Regions from separate parts of the Paenibacillus sp. FSL K6-1330 genome, predicted to be linked through region 1. Evidence: riboswitches for the same ligand, from Rfam matches in the RefSeq annotation. Region 1 holds a riboswitch; the other holds the start of a gene.

Region 1 (6,084 bases):
TGGCCGTTTATACCATTTAGTGCAAAAGCGATGGGCGAAATTTTGTTCCGCAAACCGCTGCTTCTGTCAAGAAGACGCCCGGCTATCAACAAAACGCGTGACAACACCAAAATGGGCCCTGAAATGAATCCGAGAGGCGAGCATTAACAATAACACAAATGTTGTGTTGAAAAATCCATTTTGATTACCTTCCGTTGTCTGCTATACTGTGAACAATTATTCGATTACCCTAATTTTGAATCAATGGATCGGAGGAATTGTAAGCATGTTTTTACACGGTACTAGCAAGATTAACGATCAGGGGCATTTGGAAATCGGCGGGTGTGACACATCCGATTTAAAAGCTCAATATGGAACACCACTATATATTGTAGACGAGCAGTCGGTCCGTAATCGCTGCCGGGAATACATTGAGGCCTTCAAGGCGTCCGGTTTGAAGTTCCAAGTCGCGTATGCCAGTAAGGCGTTTTGCGTGATGGCTATGTGTCAATTGGCTGATCAGGAAGGGATGTCGCTTGACGTTGTTTCCGACGGAGAGCTGTACACCGCACTAGAGGCCGGGTTTCCGGCGGAACGGATTCATTTCCACGGAAATAATAAAACGCCGGATGAGATTGAGATGGCGCTGGATGCGGAAATCGGCTGTTTCGTTGTCGATAACGTAGTTGAACTGCATATGCTGCAAGCGATTGCTGCCGAGAAGAACCAGAAGGTCAACATTTTGCTTCGTGTGACACCGGGAGTTGAGGCACATACGCATGAGTATATCTCAACAGGCCAAACGGATTCGAAATTTGGCTTCGATATCGGCAACGGCTCAGCTTATGAAGCGGTGAAGCTTGCCGAGGCTCAAGCGAATATTCATTTGATGGGCATTCATTCCCATATCGGCTCCCAGATTTTTGAGGTAGAAGGGTTTCAGATGGCTGTTTCACGCGTTGCAGAATTTGCAGCCAAAGTCAAGGCGGGACTCGGCATTACGTTCGAGGTTGTAAATCTTGGCGGCGGATTTGGAATCCGATATGTGGACGGGGACACTCCGCTTCATGTATCCGACTACGTAAAAGCGATTACGGATGCGGTGAAGACCCACTTCGCCGGCATTGACAACACGCTCCCTGAAATATGGGTCGAACCAGGCCGGAGTATTGTTGGTGACGCAGGCACCACCCTCTACACAGTGGGCACAAGCAAGGATATTCCCGGGGTCCGTAAATACGTTGCCGTAGACGGCGGAATGACGGACAACCCGCGTCCGGCGCTGTACGAATCGAAATATGAAGCGCTGCTCGCGAACCGGGCGAATGAGAAGCCGGAAGAAACGGTATCCATTGCCGGCAAGTGCTGTGAGAGCGGAGACATGCTCATCTGGGATCTGGAGCTTCCGAAGGTGGCAACAGGCGATTTGCTGGCCGTATCCTGCACAGGCGCATACAACTATTCCATGGCTAGCAACTACAACCGGATCCGTAAACCTGCGGTTGTATTCGTGAAGGACGGACAGAGCAAGCTGGTGGTACGCCGCGAGTCGCTTGCGGACATCATCAGCCACGACGTAGTGCCGGCAAGTGTAACGAAAGAAACCGTAACGAGCTAAACGGATGTTTGTTTTACGGCTCTAATATCCTAGAGGGCCCGCCAATGCCACCGGCTGCGGTCAGGGCTCTTTGGCATGCCTTGGACTTGATATGGAATGTGCAAACGGGGACAAGATCATTTTGCTTCGAGGCTCAATTCATAGTAAACTATAGAATGCATTGTAAAAAAATCGATTGAAGCGTTCTAATAACGGAAGGAGATAACACATATGGCTAAAAAAGCGAAGATCACATTGGAGAACGGCAAAGAGGTAGTGCTGGATCTGTTTGAGAATGATGCACCGAACACGGTAGCTAATTTTGAGAAATTGGCAAACTCCGGGTTTTATAACGGTCTTGTATTCCACCGCGTAATCCCTGGGTTCGTGGCTCAAGGCGGTTGCCCACAGGGAACGGGAACAGGCGGTCCTGGCTATACAATCAACTGCGAGATCAACCCTAACAAGCATGAGCGTGGCAGCTTGGCCATGGCGCATGCTGGCCGCAACACGGGCGGAAGCCAGTTCTATGTATGCTACGAGCCGCAGCCGCATTTGGACGGACAACATACGGTGTTCGGTAAAGTCGTTGAGGGCATGGAGTACGTGGATGCATTCAAAGGCCGTGACAAAATGGAAAAAGTAGAAGTATACGAAGCATAAAAATAGCTTCTGTACAGGACAGGCTCACTCTTAAGGGTGAGCCTGTTTTTATTGTTATTCCGGGGAGGGATTACGCAGGGTCAGGAAATAATTCACGAAGCTCTTCCGGAACAGGCCGACTTTTACGAGTATGCACATCCATCGCCACACTGGTAACGGCGGCATCGGCGCAAAGCTCTTCCTGTTCGTTGTAAATCTTCTGAATCAGCACATAACTTGTACGACCCATAGAATGCGGTTCGGTCACGATGGTCAGCCGTTCGCCTTGGCCGCACTCCTTGCGGTAGTTGATGTTGATATTGACGGTAACGGTCTGGACGCCAAGCCGTTTCAGCATATCATATTGAAGACCTCCTGCTTCATACCATTCCTCACGGCCCCACTCCAGATATTCCAGGTATTTGGCGTTGTTTACATGTCCGTTCACGTCGATTTCCGTTGGACGGACGATAATGTCCAGCGAAGTTTTCATCGCAGCTCGCTCCTTTTTAACTGTATCTAGTTCCCGTGTTTATCCTACTAAACTGTTCTCTCTATGGGAAGTATTCTCCTTCTGCAGTCAATACACATATTGGCAAATAAAGTTATGAACTATAAAATAGTTAGTTGTTTTTTCTTGCAATTATTAAAAGGTGGTGATAAGATTCTTCATAAGATCAAACAATTTCATATGTTTTATCCTTCGGGGCAGGGTGAAATTCCCTACCGGCGGTGATGAACGCAGTGATTGAGCTTTTGAAAGCAGATGGCTGCGTCTTAGTCCGTGACCCGGATATGCGTGTGTTGTTACACACCGTATGCGGTGGACCTGGTGAAAATCCGGGACCGACAGTATAGTCTGGATGGGAGAAGGAGTGAGAGACACATAAGCAACATGTGTTATTTGTGTCTACGCACACAACGTGATATGCGTTATGTGCAGGTTTTCACATGCAATTCAAACCTGTGCTTGCGATGATTGGATGTCGCCGGTTACGGATTTGGGTCGTTTGTTATAGGCAAAACCTGCATTTATGACGGTTATTTAGTGTGTCAATGATTAACTTCCATCAAACCCTGTTAAGGATTCCCCGAATCTTTGGCAGGGCTTTTTTATGTGAACATTGGGAAAGGGGCATGTTTACCATGGATATCGTCAACGATGAATTCTATATGTCACTTGCGCTGGACCTAGCTGAACGTGCTCAGGGTCAAACCGGGATAAATCCGGTTGTCGGCTGTGTCGTTGTTAAGGATGGTGCGCTTGCAGGGGTGGGAACGCATTTGGAGCGCGGAACACCGCACGCTGAGGTTCATGCCCTAAATATGGCTGGCAGCAAAGCTGCGGGCAGTACGGTGTATGTGACACTGGAGCCCTGCAGTCACTATGGTACGACGCCGCCCTGCAGCGAGAGGCTGATTGCCGAGGGTGTTCAGCGAGTGGTTGTTGCTTGCGAGGACCCTAATCCTCTGGTTGCGGGCAAAGGGATTCAAATGCTGCGCGCAGCGGGAATCCGGGTTGAGACCGGTGTCCTTAAGGAACGTGCGCTTCGCTTGAACGAAACCTTCATTAAGTTCATTACGACGGGTCTGCCCTTCGTAACGTTAAAGACGGCCAGCACGCTGGACGGCAAAATCGCTTCGAAAACCGGCGATAGCAAGTGGATATCCAATGAAGAATCAAGAGAGCTTGTGCATACGCTGCGTCATCGCCATCAAGGCATCATGGTTGGCGTGTCAACAGTTATCGCGGATAATCCGAGCCTGACAACGAGACTTGGTGTGAAAGGTTTGCATCCGATTAGGATCATCGTGGATTCCAGCCTGCGAATCCCGCCCGACAGCCATGTCGTGACAGACGGATCGGCGCCAACGTGGATCTTGACGACGGAGAAGGCCGATGAGTCGAAGCGGATCGGGCTGGAAGAGCTGGGCGTTCAGGTCATCCCCTGCGGGCCAGGTCCACGTGTGGATCTGAAGGCTGGGCTGGCGAAGCTGGGACAGAAGGGGATTGCCTCCATTTTGCTGGAAGGTGGCGGTACTCTAAATGGCTCGATGCTGGAACAGAAGCTGGTGGATCGGCTCATCCAGTTTATCGCCCCTAAGATTATCGGAGGGTATGATGCACCTGGAAATTACATGTTCAGCGGGTATGAACAGATGGACCAAGCGATTATGCTGACAGGACTTGAGACGGAAAGACTGGGCGACAATATTTATGTCACCGGGATTCCGGTCTGGAAATAAGGAGAAAGAAAGGAGGGAAGCCTGTGTTTACTGGATTGGTTGAGGAGATCGGCGAAATGAGGCGTATCGGACGGAAAGGCGAAGCCATGCTGCTGAGCATTTCCGCTAGCCGGATCATGAATGATTTAAAGCTGGGGGACAGCGTATCCGTTAATGGCGTCTGCTTGACAGCCACAACGATTGACAAAGGAATATTTACGGTCGATGTGATGCCGGAAACCTACAGAAATACGAACCTTAAGGAACTGCAGCCAGGCGGAAAGGTGAATCTGGAACGGGCAATGGCGGCCGGAGGTCGATTTGGAGGCCATATCGTTCAGGGGCATGTGGATGGCGTCGGCGTCATTCGGAATGTGCAGGCAGATCAGAATGCCGTAGTATACGAGATTGCGCCCGCGAGTGGGGATGTATTCAAATATATCATTCCGAAGGGCTCCGTCACACTGGATGGAATCAGCTTGACCGTTGTCAAAACAACAGATTCCTCCTTTACGGTATCCATCATCCCCCACACGCTGGCGGAGACGGTGCTGGCATATAAAAAAGCAGGCGATACGATTAATATCGAATGCGACATTTTAGGAAAATATGTAGATCACCTGCTGCATTACGGCTCAGAGAGGGCCGGGAGCAGAGGCGGGACAAAACCGGGAATCAGCAGGGATTATCTTGCAGAGCATGGATTTGCCTAAGCCGAGTGCTTCACATAGAGTCTCCATGAGAAGAAGGAGGAGTAGCGATGGATGAGCGCTTTTCATTTCATACAATCGAAGAGGCGTTAACCGATTTGAAGGAAGGCAAGGTCGTCATTGTCGTAGACGATGAAGACCGTGAGAATGAGGGCGATTTTATCGCATTAGCTGATATGGCAACTCCGGAGGTCATTAATTTTATGATCACCGAAGGCAGAGGGCTGGTATGTTTGCCCATGACGCAGGCCAGAGCTCAGGAGCTCGACCTCAAACCGATGGTTACCCAAAATACGGATTATCATGGAACGGCCTTTACGGTCTCCATTGATCATAAGGATACCACGACAGGCATCTCGGCCTATGAGCGGTCCATCACCGTCAAAGGTATCTTGGATTCGAATGCATCTGCATCCGATTTCCGAAGACCGGGTCATATGTTCCCACTGATCGCAAAAGATGGAGGCGTCCTGCGCCGGGCAGGGCATACGGAGGCCGCTGTCGATCTTGCCAGATTGAGCGGGTCCTATCCGGCCGGCGTCATCTGCGAGGTAATCAAGGAAGACGGTACAATGGCACGGCTGCCGGACCTTGTGGAGATTGCGAAGAAGCATGATCTGAAGCTGATCAGCATCAAGGATCTGATTCATTACCGCAATGAAAAAGAAAAGCTGGTCCAGCGAGAGGTAGCTGTGCGGATGCCGACCGATTTCGGCGTGTTTCAAGCGGTTGCCTACACCAACGACGTGGACAATAAAGAGCATGTAGCTTTGGTAAAAGGGGAGATCGATGGGAATGAGCCTGTCCTCGTACGCGTGCATTCCGAGTGCCTGACAGGAGATGTGTTCCACTCCCATCGCTGCGATTGCGGTCCCCAATTCGAGGCGGCCCTCCGCCAAATCGATGAAGCGGGCAGAGGCGTTCTTCTCT
Region 2 (6,084 bases), 1.0 Mb from region 1:
TCGAACCCTACCGCGAGGAACGCTCCCATATTCAGGATCAGCAGCGTCACAATTGTCGGGAGGATACCCGGAATCGTGACAAACAGCGTTTGCTTCCAGCGGTTAGCCCCGTCGATCCTCGCCGCCTCGTACAGGGATTCATCAATCGTCGTTAATGCGGCCAGATACAGAATCGCGCCCCAGCCCATGCCCTGCCATATTTCCGAAGAGATATAGATCGTCCGGAACCACTCGGCGCGCTGCATGAAATTGATTCGTTCTCCATTAAAGAACTCAACAAGCGAGTTAACAGAGCCATTAACCGACGTCAATTGCAGGATCATCCCGGCAACGATGACGATGGACAAAAAGTGCGGGAGATAAGAAGCCGTCTGGACGAATTTCTTGAATCGCTTGCTCTTCACCTCATTCAGCAGCAGTGCAAAGATGATGGGAACCGGGAACGTAAAGAGCAGGGACAACGCACCAAGAAGCAGGGTGTTCTTGAACACGTTCCAGAACGCAGGGTCATGGACAAACATGTTGAAATAGTGGAGTCCTACCCATTTCTCCCCGTAGATGCTGCCTCCGGGCATAAATCGCCTGAAAGCGATCACGTTGCCAATCATCGGTCCGTATTTAAAAATGAGCAGGTACATAACCGGCAAAATCAACAGGGAATACAGCTGCCAATCCTTCCGGACCAGGGCAGCGACGGTTTTAAGTTTGGGTGTTTTCTTTGCTGTTTTCACTGCTGGCAAAGAATGATTTACAACTTTTGGCTCCATCGACGTTATTCACTCCATTCCGTATGGCCTCTTCTCATACCTCTTCATTCATGGAATACGGCCGTATTTCATGATCCATCTCCATTCAACACTCGTGATGAAATCGCTTTCATTTATTGCGGTTATAAACAAGCTGCTACTGTTACGGCAGAATAATGGGTAATATCCGACCTCTATTGATCCCCCCTCCAATGTTAAACGCTTACAATTATGTTCAAAAAATAGACTCCCGTATCTTGAACGTTTGACTGACAAAGTGAACCTGCTGCTTCTCCCACCTATGTAGAGAGTTACTTTTACCATACTAGTATAACTAGTATGGTAGTCAGTTTCATTTTAATGGACGTTTTCTACAATTTCAATACATTTTTTTCTCATGTGTAAAATTCGGATCCCAAGCTGCAAAAAAAAACGTGAGCATTCAGGCTACGGCCTGCTGCGTCACGGTTTTCGAACTCGATACCTGCTTAGGTATTCATCATGCATAAAGGGCAGAAGCCTTCGCTTCTGCCCCTTGAGGTTTCCCCATGCCGACTTTATATTTATTTCAGCTCCGTCACGTTGCCGTCAATGCTGACGCTTTTGATGTCCATATCCCCCAGAAATACGAGGTTATTCTTGCTGTCCAGATTATACAGCCACTGAAATCCGCTCTTTGTGGTGCTTGTCGAGCTGGCGTGAAGCTTCAATTCCGATCCGTCCGCGGCGATGACCTTAACCTCCGGCGTATAGTCCGGCAGTTTATCCAGCTCACCGTCGGTACGCTTGCCTTCGATGGCTACACCGATGGATGAAACACTAATGGTTTGGAGAGACAGTGCTTCCTTACCCTCATCAATCGCCAGATTCAGGCTCTGCTCTCTTTGCTTGCCGGGAGAAATGGTGAATTTAACATCCCATGGCCCTTCGACGGTATGGGTGTCGTCCGCTGCCGTGATTCGATCGGCTGTAATCCGTGCCTTTAACCCGTCGAGGTCACTAATCGCATCCATCTCAAATACGCCGACAAGCTTTTTGTTATCATCAAGAAGCTGCTGCCCCACCATATAATTCACACTCTGCTCCGTTTTCAGTTCAAGTAGGGGGATCGAAACACCCTCGGGGAATGGCATGCCGTCCTCTTTCATGAAACTGACCACCAAATAACCGCTGTTGCCGACATAAACCCCTTCTTCAACATTCATGGTTACCCCGGATGCTGTATCCGTCCCTTGTATAGGTGACAGTTCGTCTTCCGCAATCGACGCGGATTGACCGAAGAACTGCTTCAAGCTATCCATGTATTGGCTCGCAAAAGCGGTCGTGCTAAGTATCATAATCATCGCGGCAGCGATAACGATACTGGCTTTATATTTTTTCACTTTCCTGCTTTTAAACACCATCGTTTCCTCCTCTTGAATACGGTTCATCGCCCGGTTCTTAATCCGTTCCATACTGATCTGCTGCGTCAACTCGCGTTCCTCTTCCTCCGTAAGGAGGAGGTTGTCCAGCTCCTGATTGTCGATATTGGCCATGATATCTACAATTCGCCGCTTCACTTGCATCCATCCCCTTTCGCAATCGATTTGAAGCTTCACTCCTATAGACACGGTCTTTATAGAAATCCTACGGATTCTCGGTTTCATAATGTATGCGCAGTTTGTCCCTTGCCCGGCGGATCCGGGCGGTGACGGCTTTCTCCTGCATATTCAGCCGGCTTGCAATATCGCGGACTTTCTCTAAATAAAAGTACCTGCGGATGAATATTTCGCGATCCGGTTCGCCCATCCCCTGTACCATGCCGCTTATCGTTTCCTTCTCCTGCCGGAGAATAGCCAATGCCTCCGCTGAGGGGCAAGAAACGGCATCATCTTCCAACTCGGATTCAATGACCCGCTGTCTTTTTCGTAAAACATTCAAGGTATGATTACGCGCGGTGATGGCCAGATAAGGCTTGAGACTATCTCCGCGCAGCATGATTGTGGACCCGTCTGTCCACAGCTTGACCAGCACGTCACCGGTGATTTCCTCCACATCGTAGGAATTAAACCGTCCACCAGCCACCTTAGCGACCACCGCGGCTATGTAGCGTGAATAGCGGTCAACCAAAGTTTCAAAACATAACGGATCTTTCCTCGCAAGCCCATCCAGCAATGTCCGATCCTCCATGGACCCTCCCCCTTTTATAACCTTCTGTTTTGTTGAACCAAGCCATAGATCCGGTGTTACTATATAAGACACCTATAATTCCAAAAACCCTACACATCTTTCGAAAAAATGATCCCTTTGCAAGGGCGACAGGTCCATTGGACAGCTTTGTAACGACAAAAAAGCCGATCCATTTCGGACCGGCTTTTTTGCAAACTTTTATGAAATTATTGTAATTGTGGAGAAGCTTCGGATTGCTGTCTGGAAATGATAAACAGTACGATCCAGATCAGCAGGAATCCCAGAAGCTGAGGACCTGTCACGATCTGCTGGAATACGATCCAGTTGATGAGCACGCCCACCATAGGAAAACTCAATTCCGCAAGTGTTGCCACGGAGGCTTTGGTCGTGGTTAACCCTTTATAATAAACCAGCAAACTCAGGAGACCCGGCAGCAATGCCTGACCGATCAGGTTCAGCGATACCAAGGCAAAGGCCCCGGTATTCCAGGCCGGCATATTCCATGCTGCCCCCTCACTCCATGTAATGACGGTCAGGAGCGGCAGTGCCAGCACGAAACGCAGCGAGGTTACCGTCTCGTATTTCAGTTTGCCTACCATCAGGCGCCCCATGACCGTTGAACCGCCCCACAGGGCTGCCGCACCTAAGGACAAGAGGCTGCCAACTTGAATAAACTCGTTCCAATGGCCAATCGGAAGGGTTAGGCCAAAGGTCAGTAAATACGTGCCCGCCAAAGCGATAATGAGCAGTATCCCGAAATGGCGCGGAAGCTTCTCTTTCAGAAGTAAGCTGGCCAAAATGATGGCAAACAGCGGCTGAAGCTTCTGAAGCAGCAGGACGGCATTCAGATTGCCGCTCGACAGCCCCATCGTAAACAATACGGTAGCCAATGCCGAGCCGCCCCAGGATATAAACAGCAGCGCGCCGACATGATTCCAGCCAAGGCCTTTTAGTTCCTCGCGGTTCTTCCACAATACAGGGATTGCAATCAAGGATATAATGATGTGTTCAAGCAAAACGATCTGAGCCGAAGTCAGATTCTTGAGCAGAATGACCCGGAATAACGGGTCTACGCCCCACAGAGCGGCTCCCAAAACGACAAGCCAGAACCCTCCCTTAAAACGTCGACTTGCCTGTGCGTCGGAACCATAGGGTTTCATTTTAACCCCGGTATTAATATTACTCATCTTGCCCTCTCCTGTCTTGAATACGGAGGTCTTACTAGCAGAAAACCCCCGCCATCGACATGTGTCGACGCATACGGGGGCTGATCAAATAAGCCTGCGTCGAATGGAAAATTTCCCATCTACGGCAAACTCATCTTTGATCTTCTCCCATCCGGACTTTACCGTCGGCCTTGGAATTGCACCAAGTCAGTCGCTGCATTCATGTTCGTGCCAGAACGCAGCGAGTCGCGGGCTAAAGTTTCGTTCACGCCGGAACGAACCATCACCGCCGGTTAGGAATTTCACCTTACCCCGAAGATCCATATTCATGTTTTATTTTTGTCATGCATCCATACTAATTAACCGATAATCCCTATAAGCTTAGTTGATGAATTGAATTATAACATGAATCCTTTCATGTAAATACATCTATTTTCAAAATAAATGAAATTAGGCTTAAATACAATGAAAAATCTCACATTCAACCAAGACTTACTGAGAATTATACAGCAAGTATCGATTTGTTACCAGTATGATTTTTTGCCATTTCCCTTTTATGTTATATCGAATACCTTGAAGATGGACCGGGTACCGACTGCCCCAGCCTGAAGGCATAACAGATCAAGAGCTTCCTTGGCATTGAGGCTCATTCCGCCTGCTCGAGGCAACGACATCGATAGATCTGTTGAACTGGCGGCGGTTTCACTCTCGAACTGCTTCGTCTCGCTTAATAGCATTTTGCTCCCATCCGGCCGAACCATATACTGACGCAAATAGCCGCCTTCTCTAACGGTTACCATCTTTCCCTTGGCCTCTTCTTCCTTCTTGTTCTTCTGGAGCAGCTGTTCAAACCCTTCTTGGGCTGGTTCGGCTTTCTTCGATTTCACAGGACTCCAGTATGTATATGCTGACTCAACGCGCATGAACTCACATCCTTATCCAATTGTTATTTTAACGCTTACTTCAATTATCGGATGCCTGGACACTTCTCTTTAATCGCTCACAAATGACTTAGATATAAAAAACCGCCCGAAAGGTTTCTGATCAACCTTAAGGACGGTCTTATAATTTCTAATGTATTCCCGCTTCGCTTAGTTCATGAACTTCAATGCTGCCAAAGTCCGCTTCAGAACAAGTGCTGCTTGTGCACGGGTAACCAAATCGAGCGCTCCGAAATTACCCTGATTATCACCCTGCACGATGCCTTGCTCAGTAATACTGGCTACATGGGCAGCCGCCCAGACAGGGATGGATGCCTGATCTTTGAATTCATTACCAGCATTCGCGCCCTGGTTCGGCAGGCTTGTCGGACTTACCGCTTCCATAGCCCGGGTAATCATCACAGCCATTTCTGCCCGGGTCATGCCGGCATTTGGTGAGAAAACACCATCTGTGCCGCCTTCGATCAAGCCGTAACGCAACGCTGCGCCGATCTCGCCAGCATACGCGGAGGCATCCTGGACATCCTTGAATGCTCCGCTCTCGATAACTGGACTAAGTCCCATCGCACGGACCAGCATAGCCGTAAACTCTGCTCGCGTGATTACCTTGCCCGGTGCGTACGAGTTAGCGTTAACTCCGTTCACGAGAAGCTTGGAAGCCATAGATTCGATTTCCTCTTTCGCCCAGTGTCCGTTTAGATCCGCAAAGGTTTTCTTGTACTGCAGCAGTGCATAAATGCCGTTTCCGGCATGCTTCACTTCGATGGCCGGTTTACCGTTCCATGTCGTCGCTGCAGCCGGTACAAATCGGAAGGTTCCTGCATCGGCGTCATAGATTACAGCAGTGACCGAATTCGGAGCTGTTCCTGCCGGCAGCGGCAGGATGCGACTGACCACACGCTTCCCGAAATCCTTTACTTCTTTCTCTGCGCCCGGCACGCCAACCGCTACGCCAAACTGAAGTGCTCCATTCGCAGCCATCACGGCGCCCATGGAAGTTGCCTTGCTTGTCATAGCATCCACCACGCTGCTACCAACCGGGGTCATGGATATTTTCACTTG

Evidence for each region. A riboswitch is a leader RNA that binds a small molecule or an ion and turns the genes downstream of it on or off. The one in region 1 is predicted to bind FMN.
Region 2: linked by a shared signal. The riboswitch ahead of NYE54_RS07300 (DMT family transporter) and the one ahead of ribD (bifunctional diaminohydroxyphosphoribosylaminopyrimidine deaminase/5-amino-6-(5-phosphoribosylamino)uracil reductase RibD) in region 1 are both predicted to bind FMN.

What each region holds. Positions count from the first base shown of each region.
Region 1 covers NZ_CP150269.1:2,725,777-2,731,860, forward strand. The annotation lists gene NYE54_RS12305 (spore germination protein) at 1-147, shown strand, start outside; gene lysA (diaminopimelate decarboxylase) at 266-1,597, shown strand; gene NYE54_RS12315 (peptidylprolyl isomerase) at 1,808-2,239, shown strand; gene NYE54_RS12320 (acyl-CoA thioesterase) at 2,310-2,711, opposite strand; FMN riboswitch at 2,914-3,097, shown strand; gene ribD (bifunctional diaminohydroxyphosphoribosylaminopyrimidine deaminase/5-amino-6-(5-phosphoribosylamino)uracil reductase RibD) at 3,365-4,465, shown strand; gene ribE (riboflavin synthase) at 4,489-5,157, shown strand; gene NYE54_RS12335 (bifunctional 3,4-dihydroxy-2-butanone-4-phosphate synthase/GTP cyclohydrolase II) at 5,205-6,084, shown strand, end outside.
Region 2 covers NZ_CP150269.1:1,688,720-1,694,803, reverse strand. The annotation lists gene NYE54_RS07315 (ABC transporter permease subunit) at 1-767, opposite strand, end outside; gene NYE54_RS07310 (hypothetical protein) at 1,310-2,311, opposite strand; gene NYE54_RS07305 (sigma-70 family RNA polymerase sigma factor) at 2,373-2,915, opposite strand; gene NYE54_RS07300 (DMT family transporter) at 3,122-4,102, opposite strand; FMN riboswitch at 4,238-4,405, opposite strand; gene NYE54_RS07295 (hypothetical protein) at 4,636-5,004, opposite strand; gene NYE54_RS07290 (choice-of-anchor I family protein) at 5,173-6,084, opposite strand, start outside.